4 regions of the Streptomyces sp. H27-D2 genome follow, and region 1 is predicted to be linked to each of the others. Evidence: riboswitches for the same ligand, from Rfam matches in the RefSeq annotation. Region 1 holds a riboswitch; each other region holds the start of a gene.
The links. A riboswitch is a leader RNA that binds a small molecule or an ion and turns the genes downstream of it on or off. The one in region 1 is predicted to bind cyclic di-AMP.
Positions count from the first base shown of each region.

Region 2: linked by a shared signal. The riboswitch ahead of QMK28_RS13600 (transglycosylase family protein) and the one ahead of QMK28_RS06645 (C40 family peptidase) in region 1 are both predicted to bind cyclic di-AMP.
Region 3: linked by a shared signal. The riboswitch ahead of QMK28_RS05775 (M23 family metallopeptidase) and the one ahead of QMK28_RS06645 (C40 family peptidase) in region 1 are both predicted to bind cyclic di-AMP.
Region 4: linked by a shared signal. The riboswitch ahead of QMK28_RS15220 (C40 family peptidase) and the one ahead of QMK28_RS06645 (C40 family peptidase) in region 1 are both predicted to bind cyclic di-AMP.

Region 1 covers NZ_JAYMZR010000010.1:97,901-101,814, reverse strand. The annotation lists gene QMK28_RS06650 (C40 family peptidase) at 1-213, opposite strand, end outside; gene QMK28_RS06645 (C40 family peptidase) at 671-1,852, opposite strand; cyclic di-AMP (ydaO/yuaA leader) riboswitch at 1,861-2,034, opposite strand; gene pcrA (DNA helicase PcrA) at 2,297-3,914, shown strand, end outside.
Region 2 covers NZ_JAYMZR010000028.1:20,052-23,965, reverse strand. The annotation lists gene eno (phosphopyruvate hydratase) at 1-690, opposite strand, end outside; gene QMK28_RS13600 (transglycosylase family protein) at 936-1,628, opposite strand; cyclic di-AMP (ydaO/yuaA leader) riboswitch at 1,632-1,801, opposite strand; gene QMK28_RS13595 (LysM peptidoglycan-binding domain-containing protein) at 2,057-3,058, opposite strand; gene QMK28_RS13590 (cytochrome P450 family protein) at 3,173-3,914, opposite strand, start outside.
Region 3 covers NZ_JAYMZR010000009.1:8,356-12,269, forward strand. The annotation lists gene QMK28_RS05765 (HPr family phosphocarrier protein) at 69-353, shown strand; gene QMK28_RS05770 (GntR family transcriptional regulator) at 749-1,432, opposite strand; gene QMK28_RS05775 (M23 family metallopeptidase) at 1,654-2,514, opposite strand; cyclic di-AMP (ydaO/yuaA leader) riboswitch at 2,528-2,683, opposite strand; gene QMK28_RS05780 (M16 family metallopeptidase) at 2,917-3,914, opposite strand, start outside.
Region 4 covers NZ_JAYMZR010000033.1:41,113-45,026, forward strand. The annotation lists gene QMK28_RS15210 (M28 family metallopeptidase) at 1-662, shown strand, start outside; gene QMK28_RS15215 (ATP-dependent Clp protease proteolytic subunit) at 919-1,188, shown strand; cyclic di-AMP (ydaO/yuaA leader) riboswitch at 1,724-1,908, shown strand; gene QMK28_RS15220 (C40 family peptidase) at 1,912-2,385, shown strand; gene QMK28_RS15225 (ATP-binding protein) at 2,625-3,068, opposite strand; partial or broken gene QMK28_RS15230 (helix-turn-helix domain-containing protein) at 3,333-3,914, shown strand, end outside.

The DNA.
Region 1 (3,914 bases):
GTTGTACCTCTCGGTGGCCTCCTCGGCCTCCCGGTACAGCCGGTCCACCTTGCTCTTGACCTGAGCGGTGCTGAGCCGGGGTTCCGCCTGGCCGGTGCCGCTGAAGGCGGTGGCGGTGGCGGCTCCCGCGATGGCGAGGGTCGCGGCGGTGCGGGCCGTACGAACGGTGTGGCCACTGAACGAACGTTGCTTCGGCTTCCTGTGCGACGCCACTACGGCCGTCAGCTCCTTCCAGACGTCCGACGGCGGCCCCGTGAACAGGGGGAGGGCCGCCGTCGGATCTCTCGGCCAGCGGCCGACGGCCACCCCGGTACGGGGGCGGCGGTGGGGAATCGACCGCTGGCTGAGGACGCTAAACCCGGAGGTCACGGAAGAGTGTCGCGATGAGATGGATTGACAGCTTTCGGCGTCCGGACGATCGAAAGAGATCGCCCGACTCGCCGTTGGCCGGAGATTCACCGCGCTGCCCTGACCGAAGCACGGGTTGCGCCGCCGGGGGCGCTGCGCTCTGTTACGGCCGGCGGGGACGTGGGCCGGGCTGGGCCGGGCAGGGGGCGTACGGCTGCCGCCCAGGGCGCGGTGCCCTGGGCGGCAGGAGCGTTCATCGAGCCGTACGCATCGCCGGCGGCTGCGCATCACCGACGGCTGTGCGCCGCCGGCGATCACGCGATCATGCGGGCCGCACGCTCCCGTAGATCGGCATGTAGTAGATCGATTCGATCCGCACGCTCGCGCCGGGCTTCGGCGCGTGGATCATCTTGCCGCCGCCTATGTAGAGGCCGACATGGCTGATGTCGTCGTAGAAGAAGACGAGGTCACCCGGCTTGAGATCACCCGTGGCGACGCGGGTGCCGACCTTCACCTGGTCCCAGGTGGTGCGCGGCAGCGAGACCCCGGCGGCTTTCCAGGCGCCCTGGGTCAGGCCCGAGCAGTCGTACGAGTTCGGGCCGGCCGCGCCCCACACGTACGGCTTGCCCATCTGCTGCCGCGCGAAGGCGATGGCCTTCTCCGCCTTGGTGGCGTACTTGCCGGGGTCCCCGGTGTCGCCGCCCGTGGAGCCGCCGGAACCGGACTCCGAGCCGCCGTCCCCGCCCTTGCCCTGTTCGCGCGCCTTGCGGGCCTGCTCGTCCTTGCGCTCCTTCTCGGCCTGCTGCCTGGCCAGCGCGTCGGCCTTGCGCTGCGCCGCGGCCTCCTTCTCGCGCTCGATCGCCGCGAGCTTGGCCTTCTCGGCGGCCGTCAGCTTCGAGAGCAGCTCGCGCGCCTCGCCGAGCTTGTTCTGCACGGTCTGCTTGCTGCTCTTGAGCTCCTTCTGCGACTCGGTCAGCGACGCGAGGTTCCTGGTCGCCTGCGCCCGCTTCTTCGAAGCCGCGGCCTGCTGCTCCTGGTACGTGGTGACGGCCTTCTGCTGACGGCCCGTCATGCGGTCCATGAGGTGCGTCTGGTCGAAGAAGTCCTGCGGGTCGTCGGCGAGCATCAGCGTCGCGGTCGGCGTCATGCCGCCGCTGCGGTACTGCGCGGCGGCGTACGTGCCCAGTGCGCGACGCGACTCGTTGAGCTGCTCGGTGCGCTCGGCGACGTCGTCGAGCAGACCGTCGACCTTGCCGCGCTGCTTGTCGGCGTGCTCCTTGGCCGAGTTGTACTGCTGGGTCGCGGACCCCGCCTCGCGGTAGAGCGAGTCGACCTTCTTCCGCACCTCTTCGACCGACTGCCGCTTCGGCTCGGAAGGCGCGGCGGTGGCGCTCTGGGAGAGCAGGGTGACGGAGGCGAAGGCAGCCGTCGTGAGGCCTACCGCGGTGCGGCGGCTTGCGGGTGAGGTGATCATGCGGTTTCGCGGCTTGCGGTGCGACGCCAAGGCTGGCGACTCCCTTCCGTGGCCGCTTACCGGGTTAGCTGTCGGATTCGGGCTTCGGAAGGTCGCCCTACAGTCCGTACGTACGCCCGCGCGGAGCGCTGACGTGCACGGACCGATTCACCCCAGTGGTACTCGTGGGTCCCCGGTTCCGGCCTCGCGGCCGGATTCAGCGGTGGCAGCGCGTGCCGGCGCGGTCGCCGGCGGGAGGACACGGGCCGCCTGACCGAGCACGGTAGCCAAGTTGTGGTGCTGCTGTGAAGGCTGATGTTCGATATGCCCGATACTTTCCCCCAAGCTTCGACTGGGAGGCGCCCCCAGTGCCCCGGCGTGTGACCCGCCCCACGTGGGGAGCCTTCCGGCGTACCGGTTCCTCCCCTCAGTTCCTCCCCCCAGTTCCTCATACCGGTGTGGGTTGTCGGTGGGGCCGCCTAGACTCGGGAGGCGATGAGCAGCCTCTTTGACGACAGCTTCCTGACGGACCTCGAACCCAAGGGCGAGGAGCCCCCGCCACCCCCCGAGGACTCCGGTCCCGAGACGGTGCCGGACGACCTCTTCGGAGGCACGTTCAACGCGCCCGTGGACCGGGATTCCCACTACCGGGACGGTGCGCCGCGGCCCCCGATCGACCCGGCCGCGCTGCTGGAGGGGCTCAACGTCGAACAGCGGGCCGCCGTCGTGCACAGCGGCTCGCCGCTGCTGATCGTCGCGGGCGCCGGGTCCGGCAAGACCCGGGTGCTCACGCACCGCATCGCGCACCTGCTGTCCGCGCGCGGGGTGCACTCCGGGCAGATCCTGGCCATCACCTTCACCAACAAGGCCGCCGGTGAGATGCGGGAGCGGGTGGCCGAGCTGATCGGCCCGCGCGCCTCCTCGATGTGGGTGTCCACCTTCCACAGCGCGTGCGTGCGGATTCTGCGCCGGGAGAGCAAGAAGCTCGGCTTCACCTCCAGCTTCTCGATCTACGACGCGGCCGACTCCAAGCGGCTGATGGCGCTCGTCTGCCGGGACCTCGACCTCGACCCGAAGCGGTTCCCGCCCAAGTCGTTCAGCGCCAAGGTCTCGAACCTCAAGAATGAGCTGATAGACGAAGACGCTTTCGCGAGCCAAGCCGCGGACGGCTTTGAGAAGACCGTCGCCGAGGCTTACGTGCTCTACCAGTCGAGGCTGCGCGCGGCCAACGCCCTCGACTTCGACGACATCATCATGACGACCGTGCATCTGCTCCAGGCGTTCCCCGAGGTCGCCGAGCACTACCGGCTGCGCTTCCGGCACGTCATGGTCGACGAGTACCAGGACACCAACCACGCCCAGTACACCCTGGTGCGCGAGCTGGTCGGGCCGCCCGAGTCCGCCGCCGAGCTGTGCGTCGTGGGCGACGCGGACCAGTCGATCTACGCCTTCCGGGGCGCGACGATCCGTAACATCCTCCAGTTCGAAGAGGACTACCCCAGCGCCACCACGATCCTGCTGGAGCAGAACTACCGCTCCACCCAGACGATCCTCAGCGCCGCCAACGCGGTCATCGAGCGCAACGAGAACCGCCGCCCCAAGAACCTCTGGACCGACGCGGGCGCCGGCGCCACGATCACCGGCTACGTCGCGGACACCGAGCACGACGAGGCGCAGTTCGTCGCCGACGAGATCGACCGGCTGACGGACGCCGGCGACGCCAAGGCCGGCGATGTCGCGATCTTCTACCGGACGAACGCCCAGTCCCGCGTCTTCGAAGAGATCTTCATCCGGGTCGGCCTGCCGTACAAGGTCGTCGGCGGCGTGCGGTTCTACGAGCGCAAGGAGGTCAGGGACGTCCTGGCGTACCTCCGGGTGCTGTCCAACCCCGAGGACACCGTCCCGCTGCGGCGCATCCTGAACGTGCCCAAGCGCGGCATCGGCGACCGCGCCGAAGCGATGATCGACGCGCTGTCGCTGCGGGAGAAGATCACCTTCCCGCAGGCGCTGCGCCGGGTCGACGAGGCGTACGGCATGGCGGCCCGGTCGACGAACGCTGTGAAGCGGTTCAACGTGCTGATGGAAGAGCTGCGGACGATTGTGGAATCGGGCG
Region 2 (3,914 bases), on a different contig from region 1:
GCCGGCCTTCGTGATGGCTTCGAGGATGAGGTCGAGCGCCTCGCGGTTGGAGGCGAGGTTCGGCGCGAAGCCGCCCTCGTCGCCCAGACCGGTGGACAGGCCGCGCTCCTTGAGCACGCCCTTGAGCGTGTGGTAGACCTCGGCGCCCCAGCGCAGGGCCTCGGAGAAGGACTCCGCGCCGATCGGGGCGATCATGAACTCCTGGATGTCCACGTTCGAGTCGGCGTGCGACCCGCCGTTCAGGATGTTCATCATCGGGACCGGCAGGACGTGCGCGTTCGGACCGCCGAGGTAGCGGAAGAGCGGCAGGTCGGAGGCCTCGGAGGCGGCGTGCGCGACGGCCAGCGAGACGCCGAGGATGGCGTTCGCGCCGAGCGAGGACTTGTCCGGGGTGGCGTCCAGGTCGAACATCGCCTGGTCGATCAGGCGCTGCTCGGTGGCGTCGTACCCGACGAGCTCCGGGCCGATCTGCTCGATGACGGCGAGGACGGCCTTCTCCACACCCTTGCCGCCGTACCGGGCCTTGTCACCATCACGGAGTTCGAGGGCCTCGAAGGCGCCGGTGGAGGCGCCGGAGGGGACGGCAGCACGGCCGGTGCTGCCGTCGTCGAGGCCAACCTCGACCTCGACCGTGGGGTTGCCTCGCGAGTCGAGGATCTCGCGGGCTACGACGACGTCGATCGACGGCACGAGTGTCTCCTTCAGGCTGTGACATGTAGCTGTGAGATTCAGAAGAAAGTCTCTTGGCTCTTGCGGCATGAGCCTAGCCGCACCGGCGGGGTGACCGGTCGGTCGCCCGTTCAGCGAGACGGCGTCCCAGCGGAAAACCGAGCGGAAACCGAGCCGAATCCGCGCGAAAAAACCCTGACCGGATGCGCTCGGGGGAGGGCGCACCCGGTCAGGGGGTCTTTATGGGGTGATCAGTCCTGGACGGCTCAGACGGAGAGCTTCTGGCCCGGGAAGATCAGGTCGGCGTCGCCGCCTACGGTCGACTTGTTGTTCTCGTAGACGGACTTCCAGCTGGAACCGTGAGCGTCGGCGATCTTCGCGAGCGTGTCGCCCGACTTCACGGTGTAGTTGCCCGAGCCGGTGGACTTCTGCTGCGGCTGGACGGTCTGCGTCTCCGGCTTCGGCTGCGGCTTGGGAGCGGCCTTCGGCTGCGCCTGCTGCTGCGGGGCCTGCGGCTTCGGGGCGGCCTTCGGCTGCGCGGCCGGGGCGTCGCCCGAGCCACTGGTGTCGACGTCGGCAGCGGAGCCGCCGGCGGTCAGGTTGCCGGCGCCGGCGCAGGCCCAGGCACCCGGGCCCTGGAGGGCGAGAAGCTTCTCGGCTGCGGTGATCTGCTGGCCCTTGGAGGCCTGGTCGGCACGCGCGGCGTACTGGGTGCCGCCCGCTGCTGCCCAGCTGGAGTTCGAGAACTGGAGGCCGCCGTAGTAACCGTTGCCGGTGTTCGTCGACCAGTTGCCGCCGGACTCGCACTGGGCGACCTTGTCCCACGTGGAGACGTCGGCCGCGGAAGCCGAGGAGGCTCCCATCAGCGGCACGGCGATCGCGGCGCTGGCGACACCCGCGAGAGCGGCGACGCGGACAGCCTTGGAGGGACGGCGGTGCTTGCCCTTGGAAGTAAGCATTTTTCGTTTCCTCACCGACGCCTACGAGGTGAGCTGTCGGGTTCGGGCCATGTGAGTTGCCCGGCCGCGTGTGCTGACACACGTGGCTTCACCCCAAGCCTTCGGGCCCGTAACGCTGGGCCTTTCCGGCACTTACCTGGTTCCCCCGCTCCTGCCATCGGCGCTTGCGCGTCGACTACCCCTCGGACACCGGCAGGATTCGGCGTGGTGTTCGACGGTGCCCGCTGTGGCGAGCGGTCCGACCATAAACACGACCCCCGGGGTCATTTCAAACCCCGGCAGTTCGGGGGCATCGCCCCCTCTTGCCCCTCAGGAATGCACATCCGTGCAGGTGGGGGGCGGTCCGGATAGATCGGACAGTTGAGACTTGGCCAATTGTGGACGAGAGCCATGTCTCACTCGAACGAATCCGGACATACGGTCATCAACTACCCTGGTTTCTGGCTCAGATCGAGCTGCTGACCAGGGCGGATGAGGTCCGGATCGGAGCCGACCACCTTCGCGTTGGCGTCGTACAGCGAAGACCAGCCGCCGTGCACGTCCTGCCGCGCCGCGATGGCCGAGAGGCTGTCGCCGGAGCGCACCGTGTAGCCGCCGCCCTGGAGCCCGCCCGCGCGCTCCGCGCCGCCGTCCCGCGAGGCGTGCCGCCCGCCGGAGCGGTCGAAGTCCGCGACGTCGCCCGCCTCCTCGTCGGAGCCGCTCGCGTCCGTGTCGCCCCGGTGCTTGCCCGCGGCTGCGGACTCGCTCCGCTCGACCGGGCCCGGGATGGAGGTGGGGTCGTCCGCACCCTTCGACGCGCCCGGCGCGGGGGTCTTCTCGGCGTCGCCGCCGGCGCCCTGGGCGCCGGCCTGAGACTCGCCCTTGGCCTTGGCTTTCGCCTTGGCCTTCGCGGCGTCGCTCGCGTCACTGTCCGGGGTCGCCTTGCCGGTCGCCCCGTCCGAGGGCTTCGCCGACTTCGCGGCGTCCGGGGCGGCGGTCGCGTCGTCCGAGGCGCCGTCCGTGGGCTCCGTGGACGGGCGCGTGGTGCTTCCCGGGTCGACGTCGGGCGCGGCGCCGTCGGCCAGCAGTCCGCCGTTCACCGCGCAGCTGGGCCAGGCGTCCGGCCCCTTGTCGCCGAGGATCGCCTCGGCGACCGAGATCTGCTGGGAGCGGCTGGCCAGGTCGGGGCGCGGCGCGTACGACGTGCCCTCGTACTGCTTCCACGTCTCCAGCGTCAGCTGCAACCCGCCGTAATAGCCGTTGCCCCCGTTGGAGCTCCACATCCCGCCGCTCTCGCACTGCGCGACGCGGTCCCAGGTCGATGCGTCGGCCGCGTGCGCGCCGGTGGCGCCGAGCAGCGGCATGGCTATGCTCGCGCCGGTCACCCCCGCCGCGACGACGATGGCCGGAGCCTGACGGGGGCGGCGGTGCTTACCGTTCCCGGTGCGCATGCGGTTGCCTTTCGAGCGGCGAGTGTGAGTTGTCGGTAGAAGGTAGTCGGGGCGTCCGGCTGTCACAAGTCGATGTAGTGGAGATCACGCGAAGGTCACGCAGTTGACAATCTGTCACCTTTTCTCGGGGGTGAACTCAACCGGCAGTGACCGCAGTCCGCGCATGATGAGCCCGCCGCGCCAGCGCAAATCATCAGTTTCCGCCGCGAGCCGCAGGTCGGGGAGGCGGCGCAGCAGCGTCGAGATCGCGGCCCGCGCCTCCAGCCGGGCGAGCGGCGCACCGATGCAGTAATGGATGCCGTGGCCAAAACCGAGGTGTTGGTTGTCACGGCGGGAGAGGTCGAGGGTGTCGGGTCCGTCGAAGCGCTCCGGGTCACGGTCGGCGGCGGCCAGCACCACCAATACCGGCTCGCCGACGCCGATCAGCTGACCGCCGAGGGTGACCGGCTCGGTGGCGAACCGCCAGGTCGCCAGCTCCACGGGCCCGTCGTAACGCAGCAGTTCCTCGATGCCCGTCTCCAGCAGACCACTCTCCCCCGCCGCCAGCGAGGCCTGGAGCCGCTCGCGCTGCTCGGGGTTGCGCAGCAGCGCGTACATCCCGTTGCCGATGAGGTTGACCGTGGTCTCGAATCCGGCGAACAGCAGGATGAAGGCCATCGCGGCGGCCTCGTTCTCGGTGAGGTGCTCGCCGTCGTCCCCCGCCCTGATGAGGTCCGAGATGAGGTCGTCGCCTGGATCGGCACGCTTACGGTGGATCAGCTCGGCCAGATAGGCGCGCATCTTCTTGACCGACCGGGCCACTCCGCCGCGCGGGCCGCCGCCGTGCCGGATCATCATGCCCGCCCAGTCGCGGAAG
Region 3 (3,914 bases), on a different contig from region 1:
CTGCCGAAGCACCGCGTCGGCCGTGAGAAGCTGGTCTAGACAACTGATACGACCTGAAGGGTTACACCATGGTTGAGCGCCGCGTCACCGTCGGCTGGGCCGAGGGCCTGCACGCCCGGCCCGCCTCGATCTTCGTCCGCGCGGCCATGGCCGCCGGCGTCCCCGTGAAGATCGCCAAGGCCGCCGACGGCACCCCGGTCAACGCCGCGTCGATGCTCGCGGTGCTCGGCCTGGGCGCCCAGGGCGGCGAGGAGATCGTTCTCTCCACCGAGACCGAGGGCGCGGACGCCGCGCTCGACCGGCTGGCGAAGCTGGTCTCCGAGGGGCTGGAGGAGCTTCCGGAGACCGTCTGAACCACGGGCCTCCCCGAACACATCGTCTTCGAACACGGCGTCTTCAAACACAGCGTCATCCGCGGCGGGACCGCGGCAACCGGTTGAGCAGTCATCGCATCCGGTCGCCGCGGTCCCGTCGTTCGCGCGGACGGAGACCTTCGCGCGGACGAAGACCGAGGCGGCCCGTCGCTTCTCCGCCGGCCTCGCGGCGGTCTCGTTCTTCAGCCGGCCCTCGCGCCGGTCGCGATCCGGGCCCCGCCTTCCGGATCTCCCGACGTGCTCTTCCGCGCGGCCCGATTCCCCGCCCGGCCCGCTTTATCGCCGGAGCCGCCACCGCCGCCGCCATCGCATTCCGTATTGCGCGCGCGGGAATTGCCGAAAGAATTCCCCTCCCGCTGTATACGGGACCGCTGTTAAATTCGGCCGCGTCCTGTGTGTGCGGAAGGTTTCAAAGAACTCACCGCCGCCCGCCGGGGCCGGTACGCGGCGAGCGAGCGCTCCAGCCGCGCGCTGACGACCGCGCGGGCCCGCGCCGCGTCGCCCCGGGTCACCGCGTCGACCAGCGCGCCGTGCTCGTCCCAGGTCCCGACGGCTCGCGCCGGCGGCTCCGGCGGGTACATCCAGTCGGCCTTGCGCCGCAGTTGGGTGAGCAGCGCGGCCAGGCCGGGACTGCCGGACGCCCCGGCCAGGGTCTCGTGGAACCAGCCGTCCAGGGACCGCAGATCGCTCAGCTGCCCCAGCCGCGCCCGTTCCCTGCCCAGCCGGACCAGCCCGCGCAGCACCTTGAGGTGCGCCTCGGTGCGCCGCTGAGCGGCCCGTGCGGCCCCCAGCGGCTCCAGCAGCGCGCGGACGTCCAGCAGGTCGGCGGCCTCGCGTTCGGTCGGCTCGGCGACGCAGGCGCCCACATGCCGACGGGACGTCACGAAGCCCTCGGTCTCCAGGACGCGCAGCGCTTCGCGCACCGGGACCCGCGAGACGCCGTAGCGCCGGGCGAGCAGTTCCTCGACGAGACGGCTGCCGGGGGGCAGGGTTCCGGAAACGATATCGTCGCGGATCGCGCCGCACACCGAGTGTGCGGAAATACCGCGGCCGGCCATCGCGAACCTCCGTCTTAATCCCCGCGAAACGCGGTTGATCAGCGCCAGTTCACCGACTCTATGACACGCGGCGGGAAATTCCGATAGCGCAGTGGAATTGACGGCTCCATGGAGAAACGCCGAAGCCCCGGCCGGGGCCGGGGCTTCGGTGTCGCGATCGCTGTCGCGGACTCTTCGGTCGGACGAGTCCGACGGTCGTACAAGTCATGCGGGCCGTACGGTCAGACGCTGACGCCGTGCGAGCGGAGGTAGCCGATCGGGTCGATGTCCGAGCCGTACTCCGCACCGGTGCGGGCCTCGAAGTGCAGGTGCGGCCCTGTGGTGTTGCCGGTGTTGCCGGACAGGGCTATCTGCTGGCCGGCGGTGACGCTCTGGCCGACCGTGACGCTGCTGGACGACAGGTGGCCGTACTGCGTGTACGAGCCGTCGTTCATCTTGATGACGACGTTGTTGCCGTACGCGCCGCCCCAGCCGGCCTCGACGACGGTGCCCGCGCCGACGGCGTGCACAGCGGTGCCCGACGCGGCGTGGAAGTCGATGCCGGTGTGGCTGCCGGAGGACCATGCGCCGCCGGATGCCTTGTACTGGGTGGAGACGTACGAGCCGGAGATCGGCGAGACGTAACCGCTGCCGTTGGGCTTGATCGCCGTACGGCCCTCGGAGCGAGCGGCGCGGGGCTCGGCCTGACGCGCCTTCTCAGCCTTGGCCTCGCGGGCTTCCTTGGCCTTCTCCGCCTTCTCGGCGGCGGCCCTGCGCTTGGCCTCGGCGGCCTTCTTCGCGTCGGCCGCCTGCTTCATGGCGTCGGCCTCGGCCTTTTCGCGGGCCTGGGTCACGTCCGCGGCACTGTGCTGGACGGTGGCCTGGTCGTCGAGGTTCTGAGCCAGCGTGCCGTCGATGACGATGGCCTGCTGGAGGCCCGTCTGCTCGACCTTCGGCACGGAGTTCTCGGCCGCGATGGCCGGAGAGGCGACGGCGCCGACGACGCCGGCTACGGCGAGGGTCGCGATGCCCGCGGCGTTCGCACCGGTTCGCACGGCGCGGTTCGGGCGGCGGTGCTTGCCGTTGGCACGGATGAATGCCATGAAGTGGCGGTTCCTTTCCTTCCTTCTCGCCTACCGGGTTAGCTGACGGGTTCGGAGCAGGAAGGTCTCCTACGGGCCCCTCCGGAGAGGCGCCCGATTCACCCCAGGGACTGATTGGGTCCCCGGCTCCCCAGGCTCGCGCCTTCGGGGGACTCGGCGATGACTGCCCGGTGCCGCTGATGCGACGGGGGTCTGACGGGCAGCCGCACCGACGCTAAACGGGACATCTTTCAAACGGCAAACAAATCCGGGTTTTTGTCGCGCACGCCACACATGTTTGACACAACCGACCCCAACAAAGCGGACAAAAGCCCGGATCCCGGCAAGCCGAGGGCTCGCCGGGATCCGGGGGCGCGACGGCTTCACAGCCGCACTTTCACCGCTTTACGGTGATTCGCACCCTTAGCCGGTGACCACCCGCACATCGCCGATGCCGAGCTGCTTCACCGGCTCCTCGATCACCGAGGCGTCGCCGACCAGGATCGTCACCAGCCGGTCCACCGGGAACGCGTTGACCACGGCCGCGGTCGCCTCGACCGTGCCGGTCTCCACCAGGCGCGCGTACAGCTGCGCCTGGAAGTCGTCCGGGAGCTGCTGCTCGACCTGGTCCGCGAAGGTGTTCGCGACGGCCGCCGCGGTCTCGTACTTGAGCGGGGCGACGCCGACGAGGTTCTGCACCGCGATGTCCCGCTCGTCGTCGGTCAGCCCGTCGGCGGCGAGTCGGCGCAGCACCTGCCAGGCGTCCGCGAGCGCCGGTCCGGTGACCTCGGTAGCCACCGAGCCGCTGATCGCGAGCATCGCCGCGCCGCTGCCGTCCGGCGCCGAGCGCAGCACCTGGCCGTACGCCCGTACGCCGTAGGTGTAGCCCTTCTCCTCGCGCAGCACCCGGTCCAGCCGGGAGGTGAGGGTGCCGCCCAGGCAGTAGGTGCCGAGCACCTGGGCCGGCCAGACGCGGTCGTGCCGGTCCGCGCCGATGCGGCCGATCAGCAGTTGCGTCTGGACCGCTCCGGGACGGTCCACGATGACCACCCGGCCGGTGTCGTCGGCGGTGACCGGCGGGGCCGGGCGGGGCTCGGCGGTGTCCCCGGTCCACTCGCCCAGGGTGTCAGCGAGCGTCACGTCCAGATCCACACCCGTGAGGTCGCCGACGATCACGGCGGTCGCGGTGGCGGGCCGCACATGCGCGTCGTAGAAGGCGCGCACCGCACGCGCGTCGATCCGCTCGACGGTCTGCTGGGCGCCCTGCCGGGGGCGGGACATCCGGGACGTCTCGGGGAACAGCTCGGCGGACAGCGCCATCGCGGCCCGCCGGGCGGGGCTGGCCAGCTCGTGCGGGATCTCGTCGAGCCGGTTGCCGACCAGCCGCTCGATCTCGCTTTCGGCGAAGGCGGGGGCGCGCA
Region 4 (3,914 bases), on a different contig from region 1:
ACTACAACGGCGCCACCGGCTACAACCTGGTGGCCGACTGGCCCGGAGGCAGCGCCGACGACGTCGTGATGTCCGGGGCGCACCTGGACTCGGTCGGCGACGGTCCCGGCATCAATGACAACGGCTCGGGCTCAGCCGGCATCCTGGAGGTCGCGCTCGCCGTCGCCAAGGCGGATCTCAAGCCCACCAAGCACCTGCGGTTCGGCTGGTGGGGCGCTGAGGAGTTCGGCATGATCGGCTCGCAGCACTACGTCGACAAGCTGTCGACCGGCGACCGTTCGAAGATCGGCGGCTACCTCAACTTCGACATGATCGGCTCGCCGAACCCGGGCTACTTCGTCTACGACGACGACCCCGCGATCGAGAAGACGTTCAAGGACTGGTACGCCGCCAAGGACATCAAGACCGAGATCGAGACCGAGGGCGACGGCCGCTCCGACCACGCCTCCTTCAAGAACGCCGGGATACCCGTCGGCGGCCTCTTCTCCGGCGCGGACTACAAGAAGACCCAGGAGCAGGCGGACAAGTGGGGCGGCAAGGCCGGCGAGGCCTTCGACCCCTGCTACCACGCGTCCTGCGACACGACCGCGAACATCGACGACAAGGCGCTGGACACCAACAGCGACGCCATCGCCGACGCGGTCTGGCAGCTCAGCTCCTGACCCCGGACGCTGCGGGCCGCCGCCCCCGGCACCCGAAACACCGGCCGGGCCCGCGTCAGCAGTGCGGGCGGCGTCACCGGCGCGGCCCGCGGCGGCGGAACCGACAGCACCACCCGGAACAGCCGGCTCCACAGCCGCCGGCGCCCGCGGCACACGCGGGCACCGGGAGCACAGCCCGCATCACCGTCAGCCCTAGCGGCCCGGTCGCCGATCCCCGGCGTCCGGGCCGCGGTGCTCTGCGGCGGGCAGGCGGGTGATGCTGCCGACGGCCCGGGTGCTCATCCACCAGCCGTCGGTCAGCGAGCCGTTCCACGGCCAGGCCAGCGACCTGGAGATCCAGGCCCGGGAGATGCAGCGGGTCCGCGCCCTGCTGGAAGAGCTGCTGGTACGGCACACCGGCCGCCCGGCCGCGCGGATCAGCCAGGACATCGAGCGCGAGAAGATCTTCGACGCCGAGGCCGCGGTGGCCTACGGCCTGGTGGACGGGCCGACCAGCAGCCGCAAGCAGGCCCCGGTCCGGCCCTGACGCACGAGCGCGGCGAGCGCGAGCCGCCCATGAACGCGCCGGCGCGGGCGCTGCGGGTGCTGGATGGGGAGCGCCGCGCGCGCCGGGTCTCGTTGCCGCCCCTACCCGGAGGGTGATATAAGGGCTGATCCCCGTCCCGGAGCCGGCTCCGGGACCGGCCCCAGCCGTTGAGCGCATTGCCCGCCGAGCCCGATATCCGCGATCGGACCGATGCGGATCGGGGTGGGGCGACCCGCTGTAGTCGCTCGTACGCACCGAATGGGATCACCTGTTCGGCGTAGCCGGAGGCAGACGTATTGCGCTGATCAACTTGCACGGAGCGCCCGGGCGTTTGGCGGAGGTGTCCATTCCGCCCCTGGTACGGGACTCCTCGGGGGTCGCGCACCAGGAGCGAATCAGCCCGTGTCACCTGAATGGGTCAGAAGTGGCGAGTGTCACAATAGGGCGTTTCGGCTCGGAACCGGTGGCCGAGGTGCGTGACGATCCCTGGGACGACAAGCCCCCGCCGCCTCGGTGGGGCGGTCCGGGCGGACGCCGAATCCTGCCGCCGTACCGGATGACTGGTCGACACCAGTGGATCGGCAGGAGCGGAGGACCCAAGCACGGCGGGCCGACCGGACACACCGGTCGCCCCTTGGGGTGAAGCCGTGAAAACGGCCGGGCAACTTCGCCTGCCCGAACCCGACAGGTCATCTTTCGCAGGCGGTTGACGAAGGGTTGCGCATGACTGCGCGAATTCACGTCCCCGCACTGTTCACCCGGGCAGGCACCATCTCGGCTCTCACCATCGCCGCTGTCGGCGGCACCGCGTTGGCCCCGGGTTTCGCCCCGACCGCCGAAGCGTCGGGGCACTCGTCCGAAGCACTCAAGATCGCGGCGTCCAAGAAGGGTTCGCCCTACCGCTACGGGGCCAGCGGCCCGCACCGCTTCGACTGCTCGGGGCTCACGCTCTACTCGTTCAAGCGCGTCGGCAAGCAGTTGCCGCGCACCGCGGCGGCCCAGTACAACAAGACCCGACATATCTCGGCGTCCCACCGCAAGAGTGGCGACCTGGTCTTCTTCCACTCGGGACGGGGCGTCTACCACGTGGGGATCTACGCCGGGCGCGGCCGGATCTGGCACTCGCCCAAGAGCGGATCGGTCGTGCGCCTGGAGCGGATCTGGACGCGCAGCGTCTGGTACGGACGGGTGCGCTGAGGCCGTAGAGCTGAGGCCGTAGAGCTGAGGCCGTAGAGCTGAGGCCGTAGAGCTGAGGCCGTAGAGCTGAGGCCGTAGAGCTGAGGCCGTAGAGCTGAGGCCGTAGAGCTGAGGCCGTAGAGCTGAGGCCGTAGAACCGGCCCCGCCGGGCCTTCCTCGGTTCGGTGATCGTGGAGGATCACCGAACCGGGGAAGGCCGGTGGGCCGGTCCCGGCCGAGCCGAACAGCCCCCGCAAGGATCAGCGCTCACCCTGAAGCGGCGTCGCCGAGGGCCAGGGCAGCGTGATCCAGACCGTCTTACCGCCCTCCTCGGTGGGCGTGACGGACATCCGGCCGCCGGCCTCCGCGGCAAGCCAGCGGATGATCACCATGCCGCGGCCGTTGTCCTGCTGGACCGCCGCGGGCAGCCGCTGCGGCCAGCGCGGGTGGCTGTCGGTGATCCCGACGCGAAGCTGCTCGTCCCGGTCGAGTTGGACCTGCACGGTGAAGGTGGGCGACTGGCCGAAGGTGTGCTGGACCGCGTTGGTGGCGAGTTCGGAGACGATCAGCCGGACGCTGTCCCGGATGTCGGCTCCCGGCGGCAGCCCCCAATCGGTGAGCAGGCCGGTGACATAGGCGCGCGCCGTGGAAACCGACACCGGAGTGCTCGGCAGGGTGACGGATACTTCCTGGTGGTCTGCCATGGCGACGCTGTCCCTTTCCCGCCGAGGCCGGACTCCGATGCGGTGCGTAGCGAAGTCGCGGGCGGCCCCGAACGGCTGCTTCGCGCCAGAGTCCCATTTATGCTGCCGTCATTGGTGGCGATCCACCAAGGTATGCATATATCTGTCGCTCGAAGCGGTGAACTCTGCTACGGGAGACCGTATTCGGGCGGCACACTGGTGCATTGACCACGAACGGATCGGCCACAACGGATCGAACGGGCGGCATTGTCCGGAGGAGGCGGCATGCGCCACGGTCCCGCGGTGCGCCGCCGAAAGCTCGGCGCGGAATTGCGCCGGCTGCGCGATCACGCCGGGCTCACCAGCGGTGAGGCGGCCCGCCGGGTGGGCTGGCACCAGTCCAAGGTCAGCCGGATCGAGACCGGCCGCAGCGGTGTGAAGCCCTGGGACGTCGCGCGGCTGATGGACGCGTACGCGGTGACCGATCCGGAGCTGCGGGCGTTGCTGACGGCACTCTGCGGCGGCGCGGACAGCGAGCGGGGCGACGGGGTCCGGCAGGGCTGGTGGAACGCCTACCGGGAACTACTGCCGCCGGAGCGCCGGGACTTCATCAGTCTGGAGTCGCAGGCCGCGCGGGTGCGCACGCTGGAGACGACCGTCGTGCCGGGGCTGCTGCAGACACCCGGCTACGCCCGCGCGCTGACCCGCGCGACCCTCGGCGCGCTGCCGCCGGCCAAGCTGAACTCGCTGGTGGAGGTGCGGATGGCGCGGCAGGCGGTGCTGCGGGCCGACCCGCCGATGGAGTTGTGCGCGGTGCTGGACGAGGCGGTGCTGCGCCGCGATGTGGGTGGCCCGCGGGTAATGGCC